2 regions of the Streptomyces sp. NPDC048338 genome follow, and region 1 is predicted to be linked to the other one. Evidence: riboswitches for the same ligand, from Rfam matches in the RefSeq annotation. Region 1 holds a riboswitch; the other holds the start of a gene.
The links. Region 1 has a riboswitch for guanidine ahead of ACGFZF_RS29800 (DMT family transporter). Riboswitches for the same ligand answer to the same signal wherever they lie in the genome.
Positions count from the first base shown of each region.

Region 2: linked by a shared signal. The riboswitch ahead of ACGFZF_RS17795 (Ohr family peroxiredoxin) and the one ahead of ACGFZF_RS29800 (DMT family transporter) in region 1 are both predicted to bind guanidine.

Region 1 is NZ_JBICYQ010000014.1:176,202-184,263, reverse strand. Features, by position in the region: gene rph (ribonuclease PH) at 1-483, shown strand, start outside; gene ACGFZF_RS29840 (hypothetical protein) at 561-938, shown strand; gene rdgB (RdgB/HAM1 family non-canonical purine NTP pyrophosphatase) at 982-1,584, shown strand; tRNA gene ACGFZF_RS29830 (tRNA-Leu) at 1,641-1,723, opposite strand; gene ACGFZF_RS29825 (HNH endonuclease) at 1,774-2,439, opposite strand; gene ACGFZF_RS29820 (HNH endonuclease signature motif containing protein) at 2,436-3,086, opposite strand; gene bcp (thioredoxin-dependent thiol peroxidase) at 3,240-3,707, opposite strand; gene ACGFZF_RS29810 (DUF3618 domain-containing protein) at 3,829-4,149, shown strand; gene ACGFZF_RS29805 (co-chaperone GroES) at 4,196-4,534, shown strand; guanidine-III (ykkC-III) riboswitch at 4,666-4,758, shown strand; gene ACGFZF_RS29800 (DMT family transporter) at 4,791-5,111, shown strand; gene ACGFZF_RS29795 (transglycosylase domain-containing protein) at 5,214-7,574, opposite strand; gene ACGFZF_RS29790 (ABC transporter permease) at 7,739-8,062, shown strand, end outside.
Region 2 is NZ_JBICYQ010000007.1:76,037-84,098, forward strand. Features, by position in the region: gene ACGFZF_RS17775 (hypothetical protein) at 1-482, shown strand, start outside; gene ACGFZF_RS17780 (hypothetical protein) at 615-2,153, opposite strand; gene icmF (fused isobutyryl-CoA mutase/GTPase IcmF) at 2,372-5,602, opposite strand; gene ACGFZF_RS17790 (hypothetical protein) at 5,919-6,374, opposite strand; gene ACGFZF_RS17795 (Ohr family peroxiredoxin) at 6,367-6,819, opposite strand; guanidine-III (ykkC-III) riboswitch at 6,898-6,960, opposite strand; gene ACGFZF_RS17800 (TetR/AcrR family transcriptional regulator C-terminal domain-containing protein) at 7,235-7,978, shown strand; gene ACGFZF_RS17805 (alpha/beta fold hydrolase) at 7,975-8,062, shown strand, end outside.

The sequences.
Region 1 (8,062 bases):
ATCGGCGGCCGCACCCACGAGATCTCCCGCCTCATCGGCCGCTCCCTGCGTGCCGTCGTCGACTACAAGGCCCTCGGCGAGAACACCATCGTCCTCGACTGCGACGTCCTCCAGGCCGACGGCGGCACCCGCACCGCCGCCATCACCGGCGCCTACGTCGCCCTCGCCGACGCCATCACCTGGGCCCAGGCCAAGAAGCTCGTCAAGCCCGGCCGCAAGCCCCTCACCGGCACCGTCGCCGCCGTCTCCGTCGGCATCGTCGACGGCACCCCCCTCCTCGACCTCCGCTACGAAGAGGACGTCCGCGCCGAGACCGACATGAACGTCGTCTGCACCGGCGACGGCCGCTTCGTCGAAGTCCAGGGCACCGCCGAGGCCGAGCCCTTCGACCGCAAGGAACTCAACGCGCTCCTCGACCTCGCCTCCGGCGGCTGCGCCGAACTCGCCGAGATCCAGCGCCAGGCACTCGAAGGAACTCTCTGACCCACGAAGGCGTCATTGAGAACACGGGCGCACGGCCAGAACCGTGCGCCCGTTCCGTACCCAGGGGAGGACCCGACTTGAAGCGCCGACTCGCACTCGCCGTGGCCACAGCCGCCGCACTCACCAGCCTCGTCGGCTGCGGAGCCCTCGACAAGGCACTGGACTGCGTCCAGACCGCCGACGCGATCGCCACCAGCGTCGACAAGCTCCAGCAGGCCGTCTCCAACGCCTCCAACGACCCCACCCAGCTCAACGAGGCGCTCAACGACATATCCACCGAACTCGGCAACCTCAAGGACACCACCGACAACGCCGACCTCTCCAAGGCCGTCGACGACCTCACCAAGGGCGTCGACTCCGTCCGCACCGCCGTCAACAACGGCGACACCACCCCGGACATCAAGCCCATCACCGACGCCGCCACCGAGATCGGCAAGGTCTGCACCCCCGGCTAGCCCACGAACCACCGCGGGTGGCCCGGACCCGATAATCGAGGACATGACCCGCCTCATCCTCGCCACCCGCAACGCCGGGAAGATCACCGAACTCCACGCGATCCTCGCCGACGCAGGACTCACCCACGAACTCGTCGGCGCGGACGCGTACCCGGAGATCCCCGACACCAAGGAGACCGGCGTCACCTTCGCCGAGAACGCCCTCCTCAAGGCCCACGCCCTCGCCCAGGCCACCGGCCTGCCCGCCGTCGCCGACGACTCCGGCCTCTGCGTCGACGTCCTCAACGGCGCCCCCGGCATCTTCTCCGCCCGCTGGGCCGGCACCCACGGCGACGACCGCGCCAACCTCGACCTGCTCCTCGCCCAGATCGCCGACATCGACACCCCCCACCGCGGCGCCCACTTCGCCTGCGCGGCCGCGCTCGCCCTCCCGGACGGCACGGAACGCGTCGTCGAGGGCACGATGCCCGGCTCCCTGCGCTTCGCCCCGGTCGGCACGAACGGCTTCGGCTACGACCCGATCCTCCAGCCGGAGGGCCACGAGGTGACCTGCGCGCAGCTGACGCCCGCGGAGAAGAACGCGATCAGCCACCGCGGCAAGGCGTTCCGGGCGCTGGTGCCGGTGGTGCGGGAGCTGTTGGGCTGAGGGGGGTGCGGAAAAGGGAGCGACCTTCGAACCTGGGATTCGAAGGTCGCGATGGGTGCGGTCGGAGGGATTCGAACCCTCACGGGTGTTACCCCACTGGGATCTAAACCCAGAGTGTCTGCCGTTCCACCACGACCGCTTGCCGACTGCCATGGTAGCGGTCACCGGCCCGCGGCCGCCCGGGTGTTGTTACCGGGCGGTCCGCCGCCCGCCTCCCCGGCACCAGGTGCTCGTGATCGCGTGGCAGTTCGGGCAGAGGAGCCGGAGGTTGTCGGCGCGGTCGTCGCTCCAGTCGCCGTTGATGTGGTCGACCTCCAGAGTCATCGGCCTTCCGCGCCACACCGGCCCGGTGCCGCAGTGCGCGCATCGCTCCGGGACCCCGCACTCGGCAAGAGCGCGGCGCAGGTGGGACGACCGGGTCCTGCGCCTGCCCTCGTGCTTCACGAGCACGCTCTCGGCGCCGAGGCGTGGCGTGGTGCCCGGCCTGCCGCGCCGGTGCGCCACCCCTAGGAAGTGCCCGGTGGCCAGGCCGTCTTCGGCGATCCACCGCTTCAGGCAGGCCCTCTGGTGGGTGTTGTCCGGTCGGCCGAGGAGCCGCAGGGCGCCCGCCAGCGAGACGGAGCGGGCGACGGCGTCGCGGAGTTCCTCCGCCGGGGGGCGGGATCCGTGCTTCCGGTGGCCGGTGCGGCGGAGGTGGGAGGCGTCGATGCCGTAGTGCGCGAATCGGCGCCACAGGTAGCCGCGCAACTGTCCGTACGGGCGGGTGCCGAAGAAGGCGATGACCTCGTCGATGTCCCGGCACCGCGCGGCAGCTTCGAGCAGCCGTTCACGGGTGTAGCGGATCGGCTCGCTCACGAAGTCACGCTCCGGGTCCGGCGCTTGCCACGGCCTCGGTAGGTGTCCGTCGTCGAGTGGCAGTTGGGGCAGAGCAGCCGCAGGTTCTCGACCCGGTTGTTTCGCCAGTCGCCGTCGACGTGGTCGACCTCCAGGGGGAGCGGGTGTCCCTGCCATACGGGCTCGGTTCCGCAGAGCGCGCAGCGCTGCGCGACGCCCGCCATCGCCATGGCCCGCTTCAGGCGATCGCCCGGGATCCGCCGCGCCTGGTCCGGGTTCTGCTCGAACAGGAGATGCGCGGGCGAGGGGCGCAGGCTCCTGCCCGCACGCGAGGGTCGCGTGAAGTGGGTGGTGTCGATGCCGTACCGCTTGATCCGCCGGCTGATGTGGGCGTGATGGCCGCCGACGACGTCGAGCCCCAGTCGGCGCAGCACGTCGCAGACACTGGTCGACGCCGCGACCACCGGCTCCAGCACCTCCCGCGTCCACCGCACCCCCTCCCGCTCGAAGTGCGAGGTGTCGACCCCGAGTCGGCGCATGCGGTCGTGGACGTACCGGCGCGAGGTGCTCCCGGGGTCCACCCCCAGCTTCTCCAGCGCCTCCGACAGCGTGCGGGACGACGCGGCCGCCCTCGTCAGGCGCTCCCGTGTGTACGGACTCACCGGCATTCCGGCTCCCCTCCGGTACTCCGGCCACCTGTTCGTGGCCTCGTACGGAGTAACGAGCCGAATATCGGACGGTCACGTCGGGAACGCGCCGCGGCCCGCGCCGCCGGGTGGGCGGTGCGGGCCGTCGGGTGGGGCGGTGGCCGGTGGCCGGGGTCAGATGCCGAGGTCCTTGATGATCTTGGCGACGTGGCCGGTGGCCTTCACGTTGTACAGCGCCCGCTCGACCTTGCCCTCCTCGTCGACGACGACCGTCGAGCGGATGACGCCCGTGACCGTCTTGCCGTACAGCTTCTTCTCGCCGAAGGCGCCGTACGCCTCCAGGACCGTCTTCTCCGGGTCGCCGACCAGCGTGACCTTGAGGGATTCCTGCTCGCGGAACTTCGCGAGCTTCGCCGGCTTGTCCGGGGACACGCCGATGACGTCGTAGCCGGCGCCGGCCAGCAGGTCCAGGTTGTCCGTGAAGTCGCAGGCCTGCTTCGTGCAGCCCGGAGTGAGCGCGGCCGGGTAGAAGTAGACGATCACCTTCCGGCCCTTGTGGTCCGCGAGCGAGACCTCGTTGCCGTCCGCGTCGGGCAGCGTGAAGGCGGGGGCGGTGTCACCGGGCTGAAGTCGCTCGCTCATGGCTCTCCTCGGAGTATGTACGCGTACACGACCGAGCCTAATGGGGGCCTGGGACGGACCAGGGGCCGCGAAGCTGAGAGACTGTCCGTCAACGACCGATTACGACTACGGAGGCAGCGCGGTGTCGGACGCCAGGACCCCTGCGCAGATCGAGGCGGACATCGTCCGCCGGCGCGACCAGCTTGCCGTCACTCTCGACGAGATCGGCATTCGGGTGCACCCGAAGACGATCATCGGCGACGCCAAGGCGAAGGTGACCTCCACGGTCGACCACACCGCCGGCCGCGCGTTCGCCGCCGTGAACCGGACGGTGTCCGGAGTGAAGGCCCGCTTCACCCACGAGGACGGTCAGCCGCGGCTGGAGCGGGTGGTGCCGGTGGCGCTGGTCGCCGTGGCCCTCGTCGGCCTGCTCGCGGCCTCGTCCCGCAGGCACAAGGGATGACCCCTCCCGAGTACGGGCGACACGCCCGGGCGGGTAGGTTCGAGTCGTGAGCGAGAACACCCACGACAAGCTGCCCATCCGGATGCTCCACGACCGCGTCCTGGTCCGGACCGACTCTCCCGAGGGGGAGCGGCGATCGGGCGGCGGCATCCTGATCCCGGCCACGGCCGCGGTCGGCCGCCGGCTGGCCTGGGCCGAGGTGGTCGCGGTCGGCCAGAACGTCCGTACGGTCGAGATCGGCGACCGGGTCCTGTACGACCCCGAGGACCGTGCCGAGGTCGAGGTGCGGGGCATCGCGTACGTCCTGATGCGGGAGCGCGACCTGCACGCGGTGGCCGCGGACCGGTTCGAGGGGTCCACGGACTCGACGGGCCTGTACCTGTAGGCCGGGCGCCGCGGGCCGGCGTCTCGCCCGAGCCGGTCCCTCCGTGGGCCGGTGCCGTGCGACCCGGGGCCCCGTCGGGGCCAGGGGTCGGCTTCGCCCTGAGGCCTGGTGACCGGTGTCACCAGGCCTTTTGTGTGCTTCTTGCTAGGCTGGAGCCACCCGACGAGACGCGCCGTACCGGGCCTCGTGCGATCCGTTCGCACGATACGCAAAGACGACGCACCCCTGTTGATACGTCTCGCGGAGGTTCGTCGTCATGGCCTGGGTCCTTCTCATCGTTGCCGGTCTGCTCGAGGTCGGCTGGTCGATCGGCATGAAGTACACCGACGGGTTCACGCGGCTGGGTCCCAGCCTGCTCACCGGCGCCGGGATCGTCGCCTCGATGGTGCTGCTGTCGCAGGCCGCCAAGACGCTGCCGATCGGTACGGCGTACGGCGTCTGGGTCGGTATCGGCGCGGCCGGTGCGGCGGTGCTCGGCATGGTGGTGCTGGGTGAGCCGGCGACCGCCGCCCGGATCTTCTTCGTCTGTCTGCTGCTGGTCGCCGTCGTGGGGCTGAAGGCGACCTCGGGGACATGAGGTCCGGATCGGGGCTTGAGGACCGGACGGGTCCTCGGGCCCGACCGGAGGTCCTGCCCGGCCGGGGTCCCGCCCGCCGAGGGTTCCCGCGTGGCTCGGACGTCACCCGCCCGGTGGTGCCGGGAGCGGGGGCGGTGGGGGTGCCTGGGGTGGCTGGAGCGTCTCCTGGGTGGAGCCGGTGGTGCGGGGTGGCCGGGTGTCCGTGTCGGTGGTGGGGGAGCCGGCCGTCCCGGTGTCGCCGCGGGTCCTGCCCGCCGTGCCGGCGCCGTCCTGGGTGCCCGGGTCGCGCTGGGGCTGACGGGGGCGTGCGGGGTGCTGCGGTCCCTGGGCCTGCTCGTCCGCCGCGCCGTCTTCCTCCTCCTCCGTGGGGTCCTCGGCCCGACCGTCCGTGAGGTCGGGGCGCGTCGCGTCGGGGGCGGGCGGTTCCTCGGCGCCTTCGCCGAGCCGGAGCTCGAACTCCCTGGGTTCGGTGTCGGCCAGTGCCTCCCGGGTGAACTGGGCCCAGATCTCGGCGGGTGGGCCGCCGCCGTTGATGCGGGCCATGCCGAGTGCTCCGTACAGCGACTTCTGTTCGCCGGTGTCCGGGTCCTGGCCCATGATCGTGACGACCGTCGCCAGGTCGGGGGTGTAGCCGGCGAACCAGGCGGCGCGGTCCTCCTCGGCGGTGCCGGTCTTGCCCGCGGCGGGGCGTCCGACGGCACGTGCCGCCGTCCCGGTGCCGGTCTCCACCACGCTTCGCAGGATCGCCGTCGTCGTGTCGGCGGCCTCGCGGGTGACGACCTGGGTGCCCTCGGTGTCGGGCAGGTCGAGTTCGTGGCCGTTCTTGCTGATCGAGTCGACGAGGGTGTAGGTGCCGTGGCGGCCGTGGTTGGCGAGGGTGGCGTAGGCCTCGGCCAGGTCGAGGACGCTCGCGGTGGCGGGTCCCAGGGCGATGGAGGGGGAGGCGTTCAGGTCGGGTGTGGTGGCCGGCAGTCCGAGGGCGACGGCGGTGTCGCGGACCCGTCCGGGGCCGACGTCCACCGCCATCTGCGCGTACACGGCGTTCACCGACTGGTCGGTGGCGGTGCGGACGGTGATGTCGCCGTAGGAGGCGTCGTCCTCGTTGGCGGGGTCGTAGGGTTCGCCGGGCCAGCCGTCGACGAGGCGGCGGTTGGTGCCGTCGTAGTAGGTGTTCGGGGTGATCGGGCGGCCGTCCTGGGTCTGTGCGGCGGTCTCGACGGCCGCGGTGAAGACGAAGGGCTTGAAGGTGGAGCCGACCTGGTAGTCGCGGCGGGTGGCGTTGTTGACGTACTGGCGGGTGTAGTCGATGCCGCCGTAGAGGGCGAGGACGCGTCCGCTGGCCGGGTCGACGGCCGCTCCGCCGACGCGGACGTAGCGGTCGGTCGGGTTGCGCGCCGGGTCGAGCCGGGAGGTGACCTGTTCGTGGACGGCGGCGACGAAGGCGTCCTGCTTGGGCCGTTCCAGGGTGGTGGTGATCCGGTATCCGCCGCCGGCCAGGGTCTTCTCGTCGATGGTGCCGGTGCGGGTGAGGTAGTCCTCGACGGCCTGGACGATGTAGCCGCGCTGGCCGGAGAGGCTGGTCGCGGGGCGGGCGGTGTGGGGGGTGGGGAAGGAGGCGGCGGTGCGGGCCGTGGGGCTCAGCCACTTCTCCTTGACCATGCCGTCCAGGACGTAGTTCCAGCGTGCGAGGGCCTTGGGCCGGTTCTCGGGGTGCGTGGCGATGTCGTAGGCGGTGGGGGCGTTGAGGAGTGAGGCGAGGTAGGCGCCTTCGGCGGTGTCGAGGGCGTGGGCGTCCTTGCCGTAGTAGGCGCGGGCGGCGGCCTGGATGCCGTAGGCGTTGCGGCCGAAGTAGCTGGTGTTGAGGTATCCCTCGAAGATCTCGTCCTTGCTCTTCTCGCGGTTGAGCTTGATGGCGATGAAGAACTCCTTGACCTTGCGGGTGACCGTCTGTTCCTGGCCGAGGTAGTAGTTCTTGACGTACTGCTGGGTGAGGGTGGAGCCGGACTGCTTGCCCTTGCCGTTGAGGGTGTTCCAGGCTGCGCGGACCATGGCTTTGGGGTCCACGGCCCGTTCGGAGTAGAAGTCGCGGTCCTCGGCGGCGAGTACGGCGTGCTGGACGCTGTGGGGGACCTGGTCCAGGCGGATGTTCTCGCGGTTGACCTCGCCGTCGCGGGCGATCTGGGTGCCGTCGCGGTAGAGGTAGACGTTGGACTGGGCGGTCGCGGCGGAGTTGGCGGGCGGGATGTGGACGAGCAGGTAGCCGGCGAGGAAGGCGCCGGTCAGCAGCAGGGCGCCGAGGAGGAGCGTGCCGAGCAGGGTCCGCAGGACCCGTCGTCGCCGGGGTGGTCGGCGGGGCGGGGCCTTGGTGGCGGCCTTGGCCTGCGCTGTGGCGTGGGTGGGCCTGGTGGGGACCGTGGGGTCCTTTGGCTTCCAGCCGGGCCGCGTTGGCTGGCCGTCGCTCATGTGGGGAGCTCCCGTACCGGACGAAGGGGATGGCCTTCCCATACTGCACGCAAGGTGACAGAAGCCAGGATTGCGACTCGAAAACCACTCGCGGCGGCGGGGTGGGATCGCTAGGGTCGGGCGCTTTGGTGTCGCCGACGGGGCGTCAGGAAGGAGGCGGCATGCTGCGGCTGTACGCGACGGTCGCCCAGGGCGGGTTCCGGCGCCATGCCACGTATCGCTTGGCCACGGCGGCGGGGGTGTTCACCAACACCGTCTTCGGGATCGTCCTGTCGTACACCTACATCGCCCTGTGGGACGAGCGGCCGCATCTGGGCGGGTACGACATGGCCGAGGCGCTGGCCTACGTGTGGATCGGCCAGGGGCTGATCACGGTGTGCGGGCTGATGGGCGGCGGGTTCGAGGAGGAGCTGATCGAGCGGATCAGGACCGGGGACATCGCCGTCGACCTGTACCGTCCGGCCGATCTGCAGGCCTGGTGGTTCTCG
Region 2 (8,062 bases), on a different contig from region 1:
GGCGAGGCATGCCTCCCTACGTGGACGTACCTGCGGAGACGGACTTCGCGCCCGGATCCGGACAGGCCTTCGAGGAGAAGATGGCCCCGCTCATGACGGGGTTTCTCGCCCTCTGCGAGACGCACCTGTCACGCGAGGAGTCGGAGATCCTCTGCGGCTGGACCGTCCTGGTGCCCTTCTCGCTCGACGAGGAGGTCTGGTTGCCCATCGACTCCGACGACCACGACTCCATGGTCGCCGGCGCTCCCCAGGTGTTGCCGCTGGCCGAGAGGCTGGCGGCTGCCATCGATCTGCCTTCCGATGTTCCGGCGACCTGCGACAACCTCGATCTGAGCACGTGGTTCAGGGACCGGAGGAAGGAGCCGGCCGATCCTCGGACAGGGCCGTGGAGCAAGGACCTGGACGCGGCGTTCTACGTCGCGGTGTTCCTGCGCGCTGCTCAGCACTCGATCCGGCGGGGCTGCCCCATGGTCTACAGCTGACGCCCGCTTCCGGCCCCGGCGGTCGTTCAGCGGGTACCACGAGACCGCGGCCGTTCAGCGGGCGCCACCGGATCGGGCCGCTGCCCGCGGGATGCTCCGCGAGGTGGGGCCTCGCGGAGCATCCCGCAGCTGTCACTGCGTGTTGTACGCGATGATCGCGCGGGCCAGGTCGCCCGGCTGGAGGCCGTCCGGGGCGCCGGTGACGTCGTCCACGGCGACGATGTTCAGGTTCTTCCGCAGCTCCGGAGCCTTCCAGGGGCCGAGCAGCTGCTGGTGGAGGAGTGCGTTGTAGGACGCCGCGCGGTCCAGGAGGAACGTGCGGGTGATCCCGGAAAGGCCGCGGAGGGTCGCCGGCGCTTGGCGGATGGGGGTCATGCGCCAGCAGGCGGTCGCGCTGGTGACGGGAGTGACGTTGCGCAGGTGGTCCGGCGGGCAGGACCAGCACTGCCCCTGCCAGGGGAAGGCGTCCATGCGGGGGTCCCAGAAGGTGCCCGCGGGGCAGTTCCACGCCCACGTCTCGTTCCGCACGTACGTCGCGGCGGTGCTGACGGCGCGGCTGGGCAGCCAGCAGGCGTCGCCCTGGGTGACGGGGGTGATGTTCCGTACGTACTCGGCCGGGCAGGACCAGCACTCCCCTCCGTTGCGGGGGTCGTAGAAGGAGCCCGAGACGCAGGTCATCGAGTCGGGGAGTGCCGTGAAGCTCTGCTGCAGGCCGGCGAGGCCGAGGAGGGTGTCCGGCTGGACGATCCCTGCCATGACGAAGAACTTTCCGGCGTCGCCTCCCGGTTCCCGTGCGAGGGCTGCCCGGTCGCGCGCGAGGGTCTCCGCGAACAGCGCCTGGGGACTGGCGAAATCCCTGAGGTAGTTGCCGGCCGGCGGGCTTTCCGCGGGGTAGCTTCCGCGGCCGGACGAGGTGGCGGTGGCGCGCCAGGCCCAGTCCCGGTCGGCCAGTCCGGAGTCGTCCAGCAGGATCACGCTCTTCCCGGCGGCGACGAGGCTGCCGTAGGTCGAGGTGGGGGCGAACTGCGACCGGGAGGCGAGCCTCGCCGTACCGGCGACGGCGGCGAAGCGGTCGTACGCCTCCGCGGTGGCCGCGGGCAGCTCCGCCGCGGGGGCGCTCACGGACAGGCTGATGACGACGAGCTCCGACGGGTGCGCGGCGATCCATCGGCCGATCTGCTCGGCCTCCCCGTTCGGTTCGAAGAACGGGGCACCGAGCGGGGAGCCGTGGAAGGTGAACCACTGGCCGTCCTGCTTGCACAAGCGCAGGTCGACGTAGCGGGATCCGTTCGAGAGCTGCTCGGCGATCGACACGCGCTGGGTCCTGGCGACGCTCGCGGCCAACTGCGGGAAGCCCCTGGCCAGGTCGTAGATGTAGCCGGTGCGGCACTGCCCCGACCGCGCGGTGATGCTCCAGGATCCCGCGTCGTGGCTGCCGGGCATCGCGATCCGGTTGAGCGGAGTACCGGCGATGCGCGGGGCCAGGTCGCCCATCCACGAGTCGAGGCGGATCTGCGCCGCCGCGGGAGGACTGTCGGCCCGCACCTGGCCGGCGGTCGGCAGCCACATCATGGCGAGCGTCGCCAGCAGGACGAGGAGACGGGCCGACGCGGTTCTTCTTCGCTGTGCCGTCCTGCTTCGTGGTGCCGTACTTCTTCGCGATGCGGACATGGGCTCATGCCTCCGAGGGGCATACACGGGCGCGTGGTTCGGGCGCGGCCTGAGGGGCTGCACAGAATGCCACGATCACTTTGACGAGACCATGCCAATCGCTGCCTGTTCGCAACATGTCCGAATCCCTCCCACCCGGGACCCGTCGAAAGCGGGGCCACGTGCCGGGTGGGAGTGGCACGTGGCCCCGAGCGGCGCTCGTCCGCCTTCGGGCGAGGTCAGACGTTGCGGCGGTACTGGCCGCCCACCTCGAAGAAGGCGTCGGTGACCTGCTGCAGCGAGCAGACGCGGGCGGCTTCCATGAGGACGGCGAAGACGTTCCGTCCTTCCATGGCCGCGCTCTTGAGGGCCGCCAGGGCAGCGTTCGCGGGCTCTTGGTGCGAGGCCTGGTAGTCGCGGACGCGGTCCAGCTGGGACTGCTTCTCCTCCTGGGTGGCGCGCGCGAGCTCGATGGCGACGGGCTCGGCGTCCGCGGCGTGCGGGTTGCGGAAGGTGTTGACGCCGATCAGGGGCAGGGTGCCGTCGTGCTTGCGCTGCTCGTACAGCATCGACTCGTCCTGGATGCGGCCGCGCTGGTAGCCGGTCTCCATGGCACCGAGAACGCCCCCGCGCTCGCTGATCCGTTCGAACTCGGTGAGCACCGCCTGCTCGACCAGGTCGGTGAGCTCGTCGATGACGTACGCCCCCTGGAGCGGGTTCTCGTTCATCGCGAGGCCCCACTCCCGGTTGATGATGAGCTGGATCGCCAGGGCCCGGCGGACCGACTCCTCCGTGGGCGTGGTGACGGCCTCGTCGTAGGCGTTGGTGTGCAGGCTGTTGCAGTTGTCGTAGATGGCGATGAGGGCCTGGAGCGTGGTGCGGATGTCGTTGAAGTCCATCTCCTGGGCGTGCAGGGAGCGGCCCGAGGTCTGGACGTGGTACTTCAGCTTCTGGGAGCGCTCGTTGGCGCCGTACCTCTCCTTCATCGCGACGGCCCAGACGCGGCGGGCGACACGGCCGAGGACGGAGTACTCGGGGTCCATGCCGTTGGAGAAGAAGAAGGAGAGGTTCGGGGCGAAGTCGTCGATGTCCATGCCCCGGGCGAGGTACGCCTCGACGTAGGTGAAGCCGTTGGCCAGGGTGAAGGCGAGCTGGCTGATGGGGTTCGCGCCGGCCTCGGCGATGTGGTAACCGGAGATGGACACCGAGTAGAAGTTGCGGACCCGGTTCTCGATGAACCACTCCTGGACGTCGGCCATCATCCGCAGGGAGAACTCGGTGGAGAACAGGCAGGTGTTCTGGCCCTGGTCCTCCTTGAGGATGTCGGCCTGCACGGTGCCGCGGACGTTGGCCAGCGCCTTCGCGCGCAGCTCGTCCGCCTCCTCGGGCGTGGGCTCCCGGCCCTCGTCCGCCCGGAAGCGCTCGGTCTGCTGGTCGATCGCGGTGTTCAGGAAGAACGCCAGGATGGTGGGGGCGGGGCCGTTGATGGTCATGGAGACGGACGTGGTCGGCGCGACCAGGTCGAAGCCGTCGAAGAGCGTCTTCATGTCGTCGAGCGTGGCCACCGAGACGCCGGAGGTGCCGACCTTGCCGTAGATGTCGGGGCGCTCGTCGGGGTCGCGGCCGTAGAGGGTGACGGAGTCGAAGGCCGTGGACAGACGCGTGGCCGGCTGGCCTTCGGACAGAAGCCTGAATCGGCGGTTGGTGCGGAACGGGTCGCCCTCGCCCGCGAACATGCGCGCCGGGTCCTCGCCGTCCCGCTTGAAGGGGAAGACTCCCGCGGTGAAGGGGAAGTGGCCGGGCAGGTTCTCGTTGCGCCAGAACCGCACCAGCTCGCCGTGGTCGGTGTAGCGGGGCAGGGCGACGCGGGGGATCTTGTTGCCGGAGAGGGACTCGCGCATCAGCTGCGTACGGATCTCCCGGTCGCGCACCTTCACGACCAGCTCGTCCTTCGCGTACGACGCGACGACGGCGGGCCAGCCCTCGATCCGGGCCGTCACGTCGTGGGGCAGCTGCTCGCGGGCGCCTTCGAGGAGCGCCTGGACGCCGGAGCCGTCGTGGCCGGCGTCGGCGAGTTCCTCCCGGACCGCGTCCAGGCGCTGGACGCGGCGGGCGGCCTCGGAGAGGGCGAGGGTCTCGGAGTGGTACCGGCGGACCGTCTCGGTGATCTCGGCGAGGTAGCGCACCCGGTCCGAGGGGACGACGCGGCGGATGCCCGAGGAGTGCCGGACGTCGACGGCCGGCAGCGTGCCCTCGGACAGCGACAGGCCCTCGGCGGCGAGCAGGGTCGTGAGGTGCTGGTAGAGCGCGGTGACGCCGTCGTCGTTGAAGGTGGCCGCCGAGGTGCCGTAGACGGGCATCTCCTCCGGCCGCTTGCCGAACGCCTCGCGGTTGCGGATGAGCTGGCGGGCGACGTCCCGCATGGCGTCGAGGGCACCGCGCCGTTCGAACTTGTTGATGGCCACGACGTCGGCGAAGTCGAGCATGTCGATCTTCTCGAGCTGGGAGGCGGCGCCGAACTCGGGCGTCATCACGTAGAGCGAAGTGCCGACGAACGGCACGATCGCCGCGTCGCCCTGGCCGATGCCCGGGGTCTCCACGATGACGAGGTCGAAGCCGGCGGCCTTCACGACGTCGATCACGTCGGCCAGGTGCTCGGGCACCTCGTGGCTGCCGCGGGTGGCCAGGCTCCGGAAGAACACCTGGCCGCCGTCCAGCGCGTTCATCCGGATGCGGTCGCCGAGCAGGGCGCCGCCGCCCCTGCGGCGCGTCGGGTCCACGGCGATCACGGCGATGCGCAGCTTGTCCTGCTGGTCGACGCGGAGCCGGCGGACCAGCTCGTCGGTGAGCGAGGACTTGCCGGAGCCACCGGTGCCGGTGATGCCGAGCACGGGGACCGTACGCGCCGCGGAGGCGGCGCGCAGCTCCTCCAGGAACGCGGCCGGAAGCCGGCCCAGCTCGGCCCCGGTGACGGCGCGGGCGATGGCGAAGCGGTCGCCGGCCAGGACGGCGGACGCCTCGACGGGCTTGGTGTCCCACAGGTCGAAGTCGCAGTCCTGGACGACCGAGTTGACCATCCCGGCGAGGCCCATCCGCTGCCCGTCCTCCGGGGAGAAGATGGTGACCCCGCTCGCCCGCAGCCGGGAGATCTCCTCGGGGACGATCACGCCCCCGCCTCCGCCGACGACCCGGACGTGGTCGGCACCCTGGGCGCGCAGCGACTCCACGAGGTACTCGAAGTACTCCACGTGCCCGCCCTGGTAGGACGAGACCGCCACACCGTGCGCGTCCTCCTCCAGCACCGCGTCGACCACTTCCTTGACCGATCGGTTGTGCCCGAGGTGGATCACCTCGACGCCCTGCGCCTGGAAGATCCTCCGCATGATGTTGATCGAGGCGTCATGGCCGTCGAACAGGGCGGAAGCGGTGACGAGGCGTACGGGGTTCGCGGGACGGTGCAGATCGCTCATGGGGCCCTCCGGAGCATGCGGTGGAGCTCATACACAAGAGATACTAGGACGTCCTAGTAAATTGCAGGGGGTCACCTCATGTGACGGCGAGCACAGTCCCCGCCGGGGCGCGGCCCTCGGGATCGGCTCCCGGGCTGCGGGTGAGTGCCGGCGGCCGGCAACCGGGCGGGGCATGACCGCCGCCCCGTACCGGCCTTCAGCGGGGTGGCCCCGGCTCGCCCGCTCGTGGCCCGGCCCGGAAGCCGGAGTCGGCCTCCGGTGCGCCCATCAGCCCGTTCGGACAAGTTCGGTCAGGACGTCGAGCAGTTCCCTGCGGTCACATCCGCCAGTACGTGCCGGAACGGGAGTCGACGTGCACCAGATGTGTGCCGACCCGGACCACGTGGTAGTCCGGACCGGCCCAGGAGCCGCTCTCCGTGTCGTCGACGGGGAGCGGCTTCCAGATCTCGAGGAAGGTGCTGCCGTCGGTGTTGGTACCTCGTTCGACGAGGTCCGCGCCCTTCCAGGTGAGCATGCCGCTGTCTTCGCCCGGCTCTCCCGTGAGGTGATGAAAGTGCACGTGGGTGCCGTCGAAGGAGGTGCGGCCGGCAAATCCCCGGCTGTCGGCGAAGTAGTGCCCGGCCTGGAGCCACACCACGACACGGTCCTCCACCAGGGGGCCGCCGTTCCGGCTGATGCCGTGTCGCAGCCACGCGCCCCGCTCGGGAACCGGTACGCCGGGACCGGTCGGTGCCGGGGTGACGTCGCGGGCGGCGCCCGCCGGCTCAGGCATCGGCGGCGGCGTCGCTGTCGTCGACTGCCAGCAGGGTGAGCGGGATGTTCCCCTTCACCGCCTGCGCGTAGGGGCAGACCGCGTCGGCCCGGTGCAGGAGGGGCAGGAGTTCCGCCGCCTTCCAGCCGGGGAGGCCGACGGTGAGGATGACGGCGAGGCCGTAGCCCGCGGGGGTGTCCGTGGTGCCCAGCTGTACTTCGCATGCGACACGCGCGGCCGAGGCGTCCGCCCCGAACTCGTCCGCCACCTCGGCCAGCGCGGAGGTGAAGCAGGCTGCGAAGCCGGCGGCGAAGAGCTGTTCGGGGTTGGTGGTGCCCGGCACGTTCTTGCGCGGCGGGGCCAGTCGGACGTCCAGCCGGGCGTCGCCGGTGGCAACCGATCCGGTGCGGCCGCCACTGGCGTGCGCGGTCGTCCGATACAGGGTGCGGGTGAGTGGCACGGTCACGTTTCGGCCCATCTGTGCGACGAGGGAACGCCGCTCGGGTCCGGGCGGCGTGACGGTGCCTCCGCTGGGGAGGTCCGTGGCGCGTCGTCGTGCGTGACCGGGTACGGCGCATCTCGTCCGGGGCCTCGGGATCAGGCCGCCGGACAATCTAGCAACGGACGCGGGCACCGGAACGAAGGGGTCCGGTGACCTTCCTCACCTGCGAGGATCGCCCCCGGAGGGCACCTGAGCAAGTCGGTCGTCGCCGGGATCGGCCCCCTCCGCGGCCCGGGCGAGGGCCGCGGAGCGGCACGGGAATCCGTCCTCCCCGGTCCGGGGATCTTGCGCAACGCGTCCAGTGGACGCATGATGTGCGTCCACTGGACGCGTCAGTGAAGGGACCGCGATGACGCGACGGCCGAGGGAAGGGGTGTCCATGACGTCCGGCAGCCGCACACCGTCCGTCCCCGAGCCCCCGGATCCCGGTTCCCCGGCCTGGTGGCAGGCGCGCTACACCGAGCGCGCGCGGCGCCGGCCCCGTACGGGCGGGCTGACCCTCGCGCGAATCACGGCGGGCGCGCTCGAACTGGCCGACCGCGACGGCCTGGAGTCCCTCACCATGCGCAGTCTCGGGAACCACCTCCAGGTCCGTCACACCTCCCTGTACCGCCACGTGGCGAGCCGGGAGGAACTCCTGATCGAGACCGTGGACCACATGCTCGGCGAGATCCGGTTGCCGTCCCTCACCGCGGACTGGCAGTCCGGCCTGGAGGAAGGGGCCAGGGAGTTCCGCCGGGTCCTCGCCGCCCACCCGGCCCTCGTACCGGCGCTCACCAGTGGCCAGCTCCTCGGACCCCATGCTCTGCGCGCCCGCGAGCATGCCCTCGGGCAGCTCCTCGACCAGGGATGGGACCCCCGCACGGCCGTACACGTCTACCTCACCGTCACCCACTTCGTGATCGGCTCCGCCGTACTCGACAGCGGTGGGGCGGCCCGGACCGGCCCGCAGCGCGCGGCCATGGCCGAGCTGTTCGCGAACCTGTCCCCCCGGACCCACCCCGTCGTCCGCCGACACGCCGACCTGCTCAACGCGCCCGACGGGGTGGACGAGTTCACCTTCGGACTTCGCGCGCTGACAGCGGGTCTGGGCCGGCTCCACCACGAGGAGATCGACGCATGAGGACCACACCAGTCCTACCGCCCTGGGATCAGTGGACCGCCGGCGGCGCACGCGTCCCGGTCGGCGGTCACGAGATCTTCGTAC